DNA from 3 places in the Carboxylicivirga taeanensis genome. Region 3 is predicted to be linked to each of the others. Evidence: riboswitches for the same ligand, from Rfam matches in the RefSeq annotation. Region 3 holds a riboswitch; each other region holds the start of a gene.

Region 1 (4,243 bases), 350 kb from region 3:
ACGGCTGAGCATGTGGCCAGCTATTAAAACCTGCACCATTTTTGACGGTGGAATCTCATTGAGTGTTGTAAATTTCAAAAGTAACGCCAGTAAAATCCCAATAGCTCCATAGGCACCCACCCTGGAATCCTTCATGATATCAAGGATTTTTCCTTTTGTCCAGCCACCACCAAAGGCATCGCATACATCAGCTAGGCCATCTTCATGGAACGCACCGGTAAGCAGTATCGAGGTAATCATCGACAACATAACGGCTACTGCTTGTGGCAGAATCAATGCCGATAGGTAGAATACTAATCCGCTAATTCCGCCAACCACCAGGCCCACCAGCGGCAGGTAGCGGTTGCACTTGTTTAAATTCTCTTGTGAAAATGCAACCTTAAACGGCACAGGTATGCGGGTGAAAAAGCCAAAGGCAGTGAGCAGCAGGCTGAGTTGTTGTTTCATGTATTTTGGTTTATTAGGAAATGCCAGGAATAAAAATATGCTATTAGCCAATAGCCATCAGCTAATAGCTTGATTTATTTACTCTTTATTACTGACACCGGCATCGTCGAAGCTACTCATTTCGTTCATAAAGTTAACTGCCGACTGAATAATTGGATACACCACAGCGGAACCGGTTCCTTCTCCCAGGCGCAAATCTAAATGAAGAATGGGCTCGGCTTTCAGATGTTCTAACATGAGTTTGTGTCCTTGTTCGTTTGATTTGTGCGCAAACAGGCAGTAATCTATTACTTTGGGGTTGATTGCGTGTGCCGCAATAAGCGCTGATGTAGCGATAAATCCATCTGAAATTACCAGCATATTAAGTTCAGCCGCCTTAAGGATAGCTCCGCAAATGGTAGCAATTTCATAGCCCCCAAATGTTGCTAATATTTCAATTGGGTCGGTAATAGCCTCGTGCAGAGTAAGAGCTTTGTCGATGACATTGGCTTTGTGCGCGATGCCTTCGGGGCTAAGTCCAGTGCCCGCTCCAGTTGCTTCGGTGGCTGAGTAGCCCGCATATTTACACAGAAGCGCGGTAGCAGCCGTAGTATTGCCTATTCCCATTTCTCCAAACCCTACAATATTGGTGCCTTCTTCATGGAGTTGTTGCATAAGCCTGGCTCCATTTTGCATGGCTAGGCTGCACTCGTCAATTGTCATTGCTGGCTCAACCGCAAAATTACGGGTGCCTTTTCGGACTTTGAGGTCTAGTAATTGATTGTTGGTATCGAAGTCGTAATTTACACCGGTGTCTGCCACTAATAGCTGGATATTATTTTGTTTGCAGAACACATTGATGGCTGCACCGCCGTTCAAAAAATTCATCACCATCTGAAAGGTTACTTCCTGAGGGTAAGGGCTTACCTGTTCTTGTGTAATGCCATGGTCCGCCGCACAAACTAGAATGGTGGGTTTTGAAAGTTGGGGACTGGTTGTTTGTTGCACTCTACATACCTTAAAGGCTATTTTTTCGAGCATGCCCAAAGCACCAACTGGCTTTGTTTTAAGATTGATTTTGCGTTGAATTTCTTCATCCTTGGCAGATGAAACTGACTTGATTTGTAGCTCCTGCATTGTTGAAATTTATTAGTTTAACAAGCTTCAGGAGGATCGATGAAAACATAGTCCACACATAAATGGCCATCTATTTCACTTTACCCCGAAGTATTTCATGTTAAGGCAGGTCTTCTGGCTTACCTCAGTTTTGTCGCCTTCCCATCCAATTAACTTGGATAGTGGTTATCAACAGAACCTGCTTTTAAAAAGCAAGAGGCTTACAGCTACGGGGATAGCTCCGGAATTTATAATCTTATAGCACCGGATTCCCATTTTAAGCATGAGCACCTTAACAATTGCAAAAGTATAAAATTATCACTCAGGAATATTGGAAAGTCGAGTTAATATCTTTTGCTGGGGTGTTATGGAGTGAGTCAGGTTGATACTTTTTATGCATTATTAGACTCATAATAAGGTACACTAGTTATTCATTGGAATAACAAATTTATTCACCTTCTTTTAAACCGAAGGTAAGGCTGGCCTAATGGCTGATCTTGTTTTTATAAATAGTTTACTAGAGTGCTAGTAAAGACCTTGTGACTTATGGTGGGACCTTTTGTAAAAATGAAATTGGATGGTTAGGGGTAAGGTCGTTCTCAGCTGTCTTTAAACTATAACCAATTTTACTATCTATGATGAAATTATTAACTGTTTTGATGTTGGGGCTCATTTCTTTTTGTGCAAAAGCACAAACTAACACATCGTGGCAATTTGACGCTGAAGCAGGCATCTATTCGTCACCTGTAATTCTTTTGGAAACTCTTTATTTTGGAGATAATGCCAATTACTTATATGCGCTCAATAAGCAGACAGGGCAGCTCAATTGGAAAATTAAATTAGCTGGCAGTATTAAATCAAAACTCTGTGTATATAACAATTGGCTTATTGTATATGATGGTAGTGGCACAGTTTCGGCTATTCATAGCCAGACAGGACGCCGTATCTGGACGTTTTCGACAGAAGGAGAGAGCTGTGTTGACCAATGGGATTATTACAACTCATCGCCTGTGGTAGTCAATCATATGGTGTATGTTGGCAGTGGCGATAATCATGTTTATGCCATTGATGCTGTCAGCGGCCAATTAAAATGGAAATATAAAACAGGTGGTGTTGTGCACGCATCACCTGTTGTGCACGATAATAAAGTGCTGATTGGGAGTTTTGATGGTTATTTTTATGCTTTAGACGCCGTTAGCGGGAGTTTGGTTTGGCGGTTTAAGACTGTAGGTGACAGATATTTCCCCAACGGAGCTATTCAAAAAGCCGCTTGTATCTATCGCGATAAAGTAATTTTTGGTAGTCGGGATTTTAATATTTATGCGTTGGACATTGAAACAGGACGTGGCCATTGGAACTATAAAGAACGAGGGAGCTGGATCATTGCAACGCCCTTAGTCGTAAATGACCGATTGTATTTTGGTACCTCTGATACGCATCGTTTTTATTGTTTTCAGGCTAATAGTGGAGAGATTTTATGGGAAAAGGCTTTGAATATGCGCGTGTATTCAACAGCACTAGCAAAGAATGAGCGGATATATTTCGGTTGTTTCAATGGTAAAGTTTATGGTTTGTCAGCTGAGTCGGGGCAGAAGGTGTTTGAATTTCAAACAAAAGCCAGTTTGCAAAACTATGCATCTCTTTTTAAGTCGGAGACACAATTTGCAGATGGCGTTGAGCTGTATGGTGACGATGGAGAAGAGATTGAAAAGCAGTTATTGAACCTGGGTGCTTTTTTATCGACTCCTCTTATTGATAATGGAATGCTGTATATTGGTGATGCCAATGGTCATTTTTATGGCATTGAGTTAAAGGATTATTGAACTATTTTATAAACTGTACCAAGGCAAACCACTTTTGGTCGTCGTAAAAGATACGATTAATGGGCAGTTTACTTTGAGCCGATAAGTTTTCGATCATTTCAAGCGAATACTTAAAAGAATTCTCAGTGTGAATGCTTTCACCTTTGCTTAACTCAATGCACTCTTTTAAATATGGAGAGGTGATTATTATTTCGTCCTGGGCAATCAGATGCATCTCAACGCGACTTTTTGCAGCATTAAAGAAAGCCTTGTGTTCAAAATCGGCGGGTTGAATATTGGAGTTCAGCAAGGCATTGCAGGCACGTAAGATGTTTTTATTAAAAGCTTCTGTTATGCGTTGGCTATCGTTGTACGCAAGTTCGAGAATAGCAGAATCCTTAACCAGGTCGAGACCTAATATCAGTTGGTCGCCCGGATTCATTATCTGCTGCAGGTTTTTCAACAGCGCCTCGGCCTTGTGAAGTTCAAAATTGCCAACGGTGCTGCCAAAGAAGCAGATAATTCGTGGGCGTTCATTTGGCAGTGTATTTAGCCAGGTAAAATCAGTAGCGATGCCCTGAACTTTTATGTTTGGGAATGCATCATTTAAGGTATTTTTTGATTGGCGAATAGAGGAGTCGCTCACATCAATTGGGAAATAGTGAATGTGGCTATGCCTCTCTTGAGGAATGGTCTCCAGCACTAATGAAATTTTGGAGCTGTCGCCACTTCCAAGCTCAATTATGTTTACATGACTTAAGTGGGCAAATAGTTCTTTCCGGTACTTCTTAAGTATTGATTTTTCTGCTTTAGTAAGGTAATACTCGGGGAGTTGAGTTATCCAATTAAATAGTTGAGAACCATATCGATCGTAAAAAAATTTACTGGAAACATACTTT
Region 2 (4,243 bases), on a different contig from region 3:
TGGTAGCATCAACGTAATTTATTTGGTCAACGTTGTTACCCATGAAATATACCTTTCCTTTGTAATTATAGGCATACTGCACATTTGAAACCATGTGTTTCCCATTTACATAGGTAAAATAGCCGTTGGTTATCTCATCGGTCACTTTATCATACAAGGAAATGGTTGTTTTTTCGCCGGAGTAACCACCATAGTTAATCACATAGCTAAACTCACTGACAGTTACCACTTTCTCAGTGGAATCTTTAACACCTCCATTGTCAACAATTAGTTTAACAGGGTACTTGCCACCAACCTGATAGGTGTGCTCGGGTGTTTCCTCTGTTGAAGTCTCCCCATCACCAAAGTGCCACTGGTAGCTGGTTGCTCCTGCCGAATAGTTGGTAAAAGTTACTGCTTCGCCAACCGAAACAGCATAAGAAGAAGCCTCAAACTGAGCCTTCACAACTGGTTGCGCGTCATCATCCTCACAAGAGGTAAAGAAAAAGACTGAAACCAGCATTACTGCTAAACAACTTAAAAGATTGCTTTTCATTTTTCTAATATTAAGGTTTTATTTTATTTGAAATTATACGTTATACTCACCCTGTAATTGGCCCGGGGCATTGGATACCCGTAGGACGACTGATAGTCCTTATTCGTAAGATTATTAAACGAACCGGCAATACGCAGAACGTTGTCGCGATTGATTTGGCAGCGATAAGCCAACTGAGCATTTAAAAGGACTAATTCCGGAAGCATTTTGTCGCCCTGCGAGATGTATTGTTCGTCAGTATAACTCGCATCAAGCCCGGCCATAATGTTTTTATAGGAGCCATTAACATACAGTACGCCCCTGTGCAACGGCACGTACTCCAGTTGCCGTCCGATGGCCATGTTTTCGCTATTGGAGTTATTGGCAGCCTTTCTAACCACCGGATTGTAGGTGTAATTCATTCCGCTATTAAGCCCGTATTGACCCAATATCCAGTTCCAGTCGGTACTGATTTCGAGGCCTTTGCTTTGCACGCGCTGCACATTTTGAGCTTCCCATCCCCCATTATTTACCCATAGTAGCCAGTTGTCCACATCTAAATAAAACGCATTGAGTTTGAGATGTCCAACAAGCTGTTCGCTGGCATAGCTCAGTTTTGTCCCCAGCTCGTAATTCATCCCTTTTTCTGGCTTCAGGTCTGGATTCCCACCTGGTATCCAATAGCGATCATTAAAGGTGGGCACCCGATAGCTGCGCGACACATTTCCTGTAAAACTCCACACATACGAATCGCCCGAAACAGCATTGAAAGAGAAGCCCAAAGCTGGTGTTAAGGGCACCGAATAGTTGGTTACAAAAGCTTGTCGAATGTTGATCGTTAAGGTTAACTTATTAAAGAAACTATGGAAATAGGAAAGATACAGATCTGTCCAGTTTTCATGACTCAGGTCCGTATCATAAGCATACACATCCGGATAAATGGATTTCAGGCTCACGCCTGTTTTAATGCCATTGTTGATGCCCAGCTTATAATCGGCCTCAGCTTTTCCTAAAACACGCTGGGTTGCAATGTTATCTGTTGACTGGTTGTGAACCGAATTATCGTATACATAGCCTGCTCCAACCAACCATGAAACCCGCTGCTGTTTACTGGTATACTCCGACCATAAGCGCACATGCTCATCCATCAATGTTTCGCGAACATTGGGCTGAAGGGCATTTGTTTGCATATTCTGCTGAATCTCGTGCCAGTCGTGCTCAAACCAGGCCTTAAACGTTAAAGCGCTTCTTTCATTAAACCGGTAGTTAAACTCCTGGATAACTCCCTTGTTATCGATGCTGGCATTTTGTTGAACATCCTCCCCAAAATCGCCTTTCTTGTCATAATCATAGGTCGTGTTATAGAAAGGGAAATCGTTGGCTTTAGCATAATAGAAAGCTCGTGTAACACCTTCCCACTTACCATTACCATAAAAGAGTTTTGTTCCGTACAACTGTTCTCCAAAGGAGCCATTGGCCACACGCAGCTCCGCTTTCAGGCCATCCACCCAATAGTTGTTCATCCCTAAATGAATAGCGCCCCCAATACTTCCTGAACCATTTACAACAGAAGCACTGCCATACTGCAAGCCAATTTCGTCGAACAGATACATGGGTACATTGCTCACATTGGAATGCCCCAGTGTTAAAGAATTGATATTGATACCACCAAAATTAATACTGGTGTGGTCGGGTGAGGTCCCTCTCAGGCGAATAGTTGATAAGGAACCCGCCATGCCTTTAACTGCCACGGGTGTGTATCGCAACAGCAACTGCTCCAGGCTTCCATCTTGCATCGCCAGAAATTGCGCCTGTTTTACTTTTTCAATTTTAGAGCCGGCCTGAAAACGGCTGATACTATGCCCCGTTACCACCACCTCTTCGACTCTCACTGAATCACGCACCACATCATCGCCCAAAACTGGCAACGACGCCACCAAAAACACCACTAACAGTTTACACCTCATCTTTTTCCAGGTTAATTAAACTGTTCTGACAATACGGATATTGAATACACAAAGAATGTATCGTTCTGCATTTATTCCGAATGACATGAACAATTGAATACTCTTTGGCAGGTCTTCTGACTTATTCCACCGCAACCGCCTTCCCGTTCCCCGAACAGTGGCTTTGTTGATTACGGCTTTATTCCGGCCTGATGCCGGAAGGAACTTACAGCAGCGGATACTGTTGCCGACTCTCACGGCATTCCCTCTTCATCACGTGGCACTGATGATGCCTTGTGAACCAAATCGGTGCAAAAGTAATGGAAAAGTAAATCAGAAAAAATCTTTTTCCGACTTTTTTATCTGAAATAGTGCATTCGTCTGGCTGACAATTAATGACAACATTTTACCTCCGTGGTGTCCTCTTTAAATTCCGGACTGAGGTATGGGATGCCCAGGTTCATGCCACGAAGGATAAACAGCAATCCAAGCAGGATGATAAAGACGGGAATGGCTCGACGGAGTCGATGCAAGAAACGGCTTTTGATGATGTTGGCGAAATAGGCGACCGCAAACATTAAAGGCAAAGTGCCCAAACCAAAAAACACCATAAACAAAACGCTATTACTAAGGCTGCTGGAAGTGATGGCTCTGGAAATAGCCACATACACCAAACCACAAGGTAAAAAACCATTTAACACACCAATAACCAGCAGGTTACTTAGCCGCTTTCGGTTTAGCGAGTCGCCAATCTTCTTTTTCAGGGTGCTATAGATGGAGGTGGATACTTTACTGGTTGACTTTGGCAGCTTTATGACCCCCGGTAACACAACGGACAGTATCATAAGCACCCCGCAGGCAATGGACACCCACTGCTGCACACCTGACAGCTTCAGGCCGGCACCCAGTAGGCCAAAAATTAAACCGAGCAAGCCATAGGTAACCGCCCGGCCTATATTGTACAAAACAGCCCCGGTGGCTTTTTGAGCAACAGAACGCGTAGGTAAAGGTAAGGCCAACGCGAGCGGGCCGCACATGCCTACGCAATGCAAGCTCCCCAGGAAACCAAAAATAAATCCTTCTAATATGTACATGGCGAATTAATCTACAAAAATAGCCTGTTTGGTGAGATAAGGTTGCCCATTGGCCTGCCATTCAATAATTAGCTCATACTTACCACCTCTCAAAGCATCTTTTGTTATCCTCATCTGATAGGCTGCATTCAGTTTAATCTCTTGCTCTATATCCAAATCTTTATCTGATGGCCTGTATAAGTGCACCAGTCCGCTGATGGCATTTGCATCAGCAATATCATCAGGAAACTGAATCAACAAGGATTCGCCCAATGACACCTCTACTTTTTTGCTTAGCGCATGATAGTTTTTAAGTTTTTCAATCTGATCATCGTACTTCAGCTCTTTAGGATAGTAATCTTCAGTTACCATGTCTATGCGCTCGTTGGTTACAATAAATACGAGGCTTACAAATCCTAAAACAGCAGTTGCGATTACTACTACAATGCCATGTCCCCAATTAAATTTCATCGGTATGTGTTTTTGTTAGGTTACTTAGTCGTTTAGGGGCCTACAAAAGTGGTGTGAATGGTTTCAATCAACTCCTCCCCGTTGTAGATACCCAGTACAACAGGGGTGTTGCTGCCGCTCATTTGCTCTTTAGTTAGTTTCACCAAAAAAGCTCCCTGTATCTTTTCCTGCTTCTTCACCGTCATGCTGCTCCCTGCTAACTCCACCTTTCCTTCAGGAGACACCAGTTTGATGCTAAG
Region 3 (4,243 bases):
GCGGCGCTGGCAGGGCGCGATATTATTTGGGATCAGAATAATGAATACAATTTGTGGCTCAGAAAATGCTTAGATACCCTATATCAGACAGTGGATCCGGCCGATGCTGCCTATGAGGATTTAACCGTGTTTTACAAGCGTGTTTTGTTTTCAAACGGCTTGCATCACCATTACAGTACCACAAAGCTAAAGCCTTCGTTCACCGCTCAAAAGCTCAAAGCCTGGATACAAAACCTTTCTGAGGAGCAGCTAAAGCAGCTGAATTGTAACTCCTGCGAGGCCCTTTTTGAGCGTATGGAAATGCTGCTTTTTAATGAGCAGTACATGGCTAAGCGGGTCTGTCAGGACGAACATCAGGACATTGTAGTTGCTTCGGCCAATAATTTCTATAAAGAGGTCACTCAGAAAGAGGCAGAGCAGTTTTACAGCCAACAGATTGATAAGGAAGATAAGCAGCCTGTTTCATACGGACTCAATTCGCGTTTAGTAAAGCAGGATGGTGAGCTTAAAGAGGAAAAATGGTGCATTGGAGGTATGTACTCACAAGCCTTGCAGCAAATTGTGTATTGGTTGCAACAGGCCGCCGGGGTATGTGAAAATGCGCAACAAAAAATAGTCATTCATCACCTGTGCGAATATTATCAATCAGGCGATCTTAGCATGTTTGATGCCTATAGCATTGAATGGCTAAAGGAGCAGGAGGGACAAGTTGACTTCATCAACGGGTTTATAGAAGTGTATGGTGACCCTTTGGGCTTTAAAGCAACCTGGGAGAGTCTGGTTAATATTATTGATCAACCTGAAACCGATAAGGCATCGGTTATCAGTGCTAATGCGCAGTGGTTCGAAGATCATTCGCCAGTAATGGAAGAACATCGCAAAGCGAAAGTTACTGGTGTAAGCATGAAGGTCATAAACGCCATTATGTTGGGAGGCGATTGCTACCCGGCTTCGCCACTCGGCATTAACCTGCCAAATGCGGAATGGATGAGGGAAGTTCATGGATCAAAGTCTGTGTCCTTAAACAACATCAGTGAGGCCTATGAGATGGCTTCATTAACATCAGGTGTAATTGAAGAGTTTGCCTGCACCCCTGAGGAGCTGAGTTTGCATAAAAAGTATGGAGCGCTGGCCGATCACCTCCATACGCATCTGCACGAATGTGTGGGCCATGGCTCGGGCAGGCTGGAGCAGGGTGTTCGCTCCGATGATTTAAAGGCTTACAGTTCGGTAATTGAAGAAGCCAGAGCCGATTTATTTGGTCTTTACTTTATGGCGGATCCTAAAATGCTGGAACTTAATTTAGTGCCGCACATGGATGTGGCTAAAGCGCAGTACAATTCTTACATACGGAATGGTTTAATGGTTCAGCTGGCCCGAATTAGTGAAGGCGCCAATATTGAGCAAACCCACATGCGCAACCGCCAGTTAATTGCCAGCTGGGTTTTCGAACAAGGAAGTGCCAGCGGTGTGATAGAGAAGGTTACCCGCGAAAATAAAACCTATTACAAAATTAACGACTACGAGCAGTTGCGTCAGTTATTTGGAGCCTTACTCAAGGAGGTGCAGCGCATCAAATCGCAGGGCGATTATGAGGCCGCTCGCCAACTGGTCGAAAGCTATGGCGTTAAGGTGAACCCCGACATCCATCAGGAAGTCCTTGTGCGTTATGGGCAACTTAATGTAGCTCCATATGCCGGTTTTATCAACCCAAAGCTGGAGCCGGTTACGGATGCCTCCGGGCAAATAGTGGATGTAAAGGTATCCTATAAAGAGGGTTTTATTGAGCAGATGTTGAGGTATAACCGGGAATATAGCACAATTCAGGCTTAACAAAGCTCTGCCGAGTGAAGCAGCTTTGAGAGTATTTAACATCCAAAGCTTAACACTTGTCGGCATAAAACATTACTTTTGCAGTATAATACAGAAAGGGAATCAGGTTAAACGCCTGAGCTGTTCCCGCAGCCGTAGTCTGTGCCTGTTGCAGGAACTTTGTTTCGATAACCACTGTTCATTAGAATCGGGAAGGGGAGACAAAGAAAGAGAGCCGGAAAACCTGTCTGATTATGCATTTTATTCATAGATCTTTCGGAGAAAAAGAGATGATTAGACTTATAACTTCATTCGTATTTGCAAGTGTTTTACTGATGGCGTGTCAAAACCGGCCATCAAACCGTAGCAATCAATCTTCAAATGTACAGCCCGACAGTACTTATACACCCAGGCACGCCAAGGGCTTTACTATTAATTATTTCGATGGTTATTCGCAAATAGTTATGAATGATCCATGGGGGGATAGCAGCAAGTCTGAAACGCTTGTTCTGGTTTCTGATACCACAAAGCTGGAGGCAGTGAAAAAGGCGAACGATCTGGTACTGGTGCAGCCGGTTAATAAATGGATCGCCTTGTCGTCAACCATGGTGAATTATGCCAATAGCCTCGAAATGAAGCAGACGATCAAAGGGGTGGCGGAGCCTCAGTACATTGCCGATGCCTATATTCAACAAGGCATTGCCGAAGGTACTATTAAGGACGTAGGCCTGGCTGTGGCGCCCGATGTGGAGGTGATGGTGAATATGGAACCTGACTTTATGATGGTTTCCCCGTTTAAGGACAATCACTTTAATGCTGTCAAAGCTGCAGGAGTTCCGGTAATTACCAATGCCGATTACCTCGAACACACACCATTGGGCCGTGCCGAGTGGCTGGTTTTTGTGGGAGAACTCTTGGGTAAGGGCAATAAAGCCAAGCGCTTGTTTGCTGATATAGAAACAGCTTATCTGGATGTGAAAGAAAAAGTGGCGCAGCTAAATGAAAAGCCATCCATCTTTACAGGTCATATTTATCAGGGCATATGGCACACGCCAGCGGGAGAGAGTTACATGGCTAACTTTTTCAAGGATGCGGGCTGTAACTATATCTATCGTGAAACAAAGGGGACCGGCTCTTTATCTCTCGACTATGAAACCATTATCGAGAAAGCCGAAGATACTGATTACTGGGTATTGATTATTAACCATCCCACCGATGTAACTTACACCGAGATAGCCCGAATTGACAACCGCTATACAGATTTTTCGGCTTATAAAAACAAAAAAATAATAGTAACCAATTCCTCACAATCTCAGTACTTTGAGAAAGGATTATTGCAACCGCACATCGTCCTTAAGGACTTGGTACACGCTGTTCATCCTGCATTTTCACCAAAGTATCAGCCGGCCTATTTTCAATTGATAAGTAAAGAATAATTATGGAAGAGCAACGAATAAAGTGGTTTTTGGGATTTGCATTGTTGGTTATTTCGTTGGTGCTATTCTTTTTAATAAACATTGGTTTTGGTTCCGTATCTATTCCGCTCGAAGATATTGTGCGCATTATACTGGGGGAAGAGGCCTCTCGTACGGCCTACGCATCCATCATCCTGAAATCGCGTTTACCACAAACCATAACCGCCATTTTAGCAGGAGCCGGATTGGCGGTGGGAGGCTTACAGATGCAAACCCTGTTTCGAAACCCCTTGGCCGGACCATCTATTCTGGGCATCAGCAGTGGTGCAGGACTTGGTGTAGCGCTGGTGGTATTGTTTGCAGGAAATATTTTGGGAGTCACCATTAGCGGTTATGGTTTGTTTGGACACCTGACCGTGGTAGGAGCTGCTTTCTTAGGGGCCTTTCTAATTCTTTTGCTCATCGTATTTTTTGCCCGTGCCTTGCGCGATAATACCATTCTGCTTATTGTTGGCATTATGGTAGGCTATGCCGCTTCGGCCATCATTGGCGTGATGAAATTTTACAGCCCCAAAGAGGATGTACATGCTTACGTTATCTGGGGCTTAGGCAGTTTTGCCAATGTGAGCTGGGAGCATTTATTAATTCTTATTCCGGTGGTCATTTTTGGCTTAGTAATGAGCCTTCTGCTCGTTAAACCACTAAATGTTCTGTTGTTAGGCGAGAACTATGCGGAGAATTTGGGCATTAACATCAAGAATACCCGTTTAGCTATTTTGTTGTGCACCGGCTTATTAACCGCAGCCATCACCGCGTTTTGCGGGCCCATTGCTTTTTTGGGGCTGGCTGTTCCGCATTTGACGAAAGGCCTGTTTCGCACCAGTGATCAAAAGGTGCTGCTGCCGGCAGTGATACTGGCTGGTGCTGTATTGGCACTGTTTTGTAACTTTATAGCCCGGCTACCCGGCTTTGACGGCGCCCTGCCAATTAATGTGGTGACGGGTCTTATCGGTGCC

Evidence for each region. Region 3 has a riboswitch for cobalamin ahead of ACSX1H_RS08925 (ABC transporter substrate-binding protein). Riboswitches for the same ligand answer to the same signal wherever they lie in the genome.
Region 1: another riboswitch for cobalamin. It lies ahead of cobT (nicotinate-nucleotide--dimethylbenzimidazole phosphoribosyltransferase); the one in region 3 lies ahead of ACSX1H_RS08925 (ABC transporter substrate-binding protein).
Region 2: another riboswitch for cobalamin. It lies ahead of ACSX1H_RS17115 (TonB-dependent receptor plug domain-containing protein); the one in region 3 lies ahead of ACSX1H_RS08925 (ABC transporter substrate-binding protein).

What each region holds. Positions count from the first base shown of each region.
Region 1 is NZ_JBPUSJ010000004.1:91,154-95,396, forward strand. Features, by position in the region: gene ACSX1H_RS07700 (adenosylcobinamide-GDP ribazoletransferase) at 1-447, opposite strand, end outside; gene cobT (nicotinate-nucleotide--dimethylbenzimidazole phosphoribosyltransferase) at 526-1,563, opposite strand; cobalamin riboswitch at 1,651-1,852, opposite strand; gene ACSX1H_RS07710 (beta-alanine-activating enzyme beta-propeller domain-containing protein) at 2,178-3,365, shown strand; gene egtD (L-histidine N(alpha)-methyltransferase) at 3,367-4,243, opposite strand, start outside.
Region 2 is NZ_JBPUSJ010000016.1:25,246-29,488, reverse strand. Features, by position in the region: gene ACSX1H_RS17120 (PKD domain-containing protein) at 1-535, opposite strand, end outside; gene ACSX1H_RS17115 (TonB-dependent receptor plug domain-containing protein) at 559-2,481, opposite strand; cobalamin riboswitch at 2,571-2,781, opposite strand; gene ACSX1H_RS17110 (sulfite exporter TauE/SafE family protein) at 2,853-3,554, opposite strand; gene ACSX1H_RS17105 (FixH family protein) at 3,561-4,004, opposite strand; gene ccoG (cytochrome c oxidase accessory protein CcoG) at 4,037-4,243, opposite strand, start outside.
Region 3 is NZ_JBPUSJ010000004.1:445,351-449,593, forward strand. Features, by position in the region: gene ACSX1H_RS08920 (dipeptidyl-peptidase 3 family protein) at 1-1,833, shown strand, start outside; cobalamin riboswitch at 1,884-2,078, shown strand; gene ACSX1H_RS08925 (ABC transporter substrate-binding protein) at 2,103-3,248, shown strand; gene ACSX1H_RS08930 (iron chelate uptake ABC transporter family permease subunit) at 3,251-4,243, shown strand, end outside.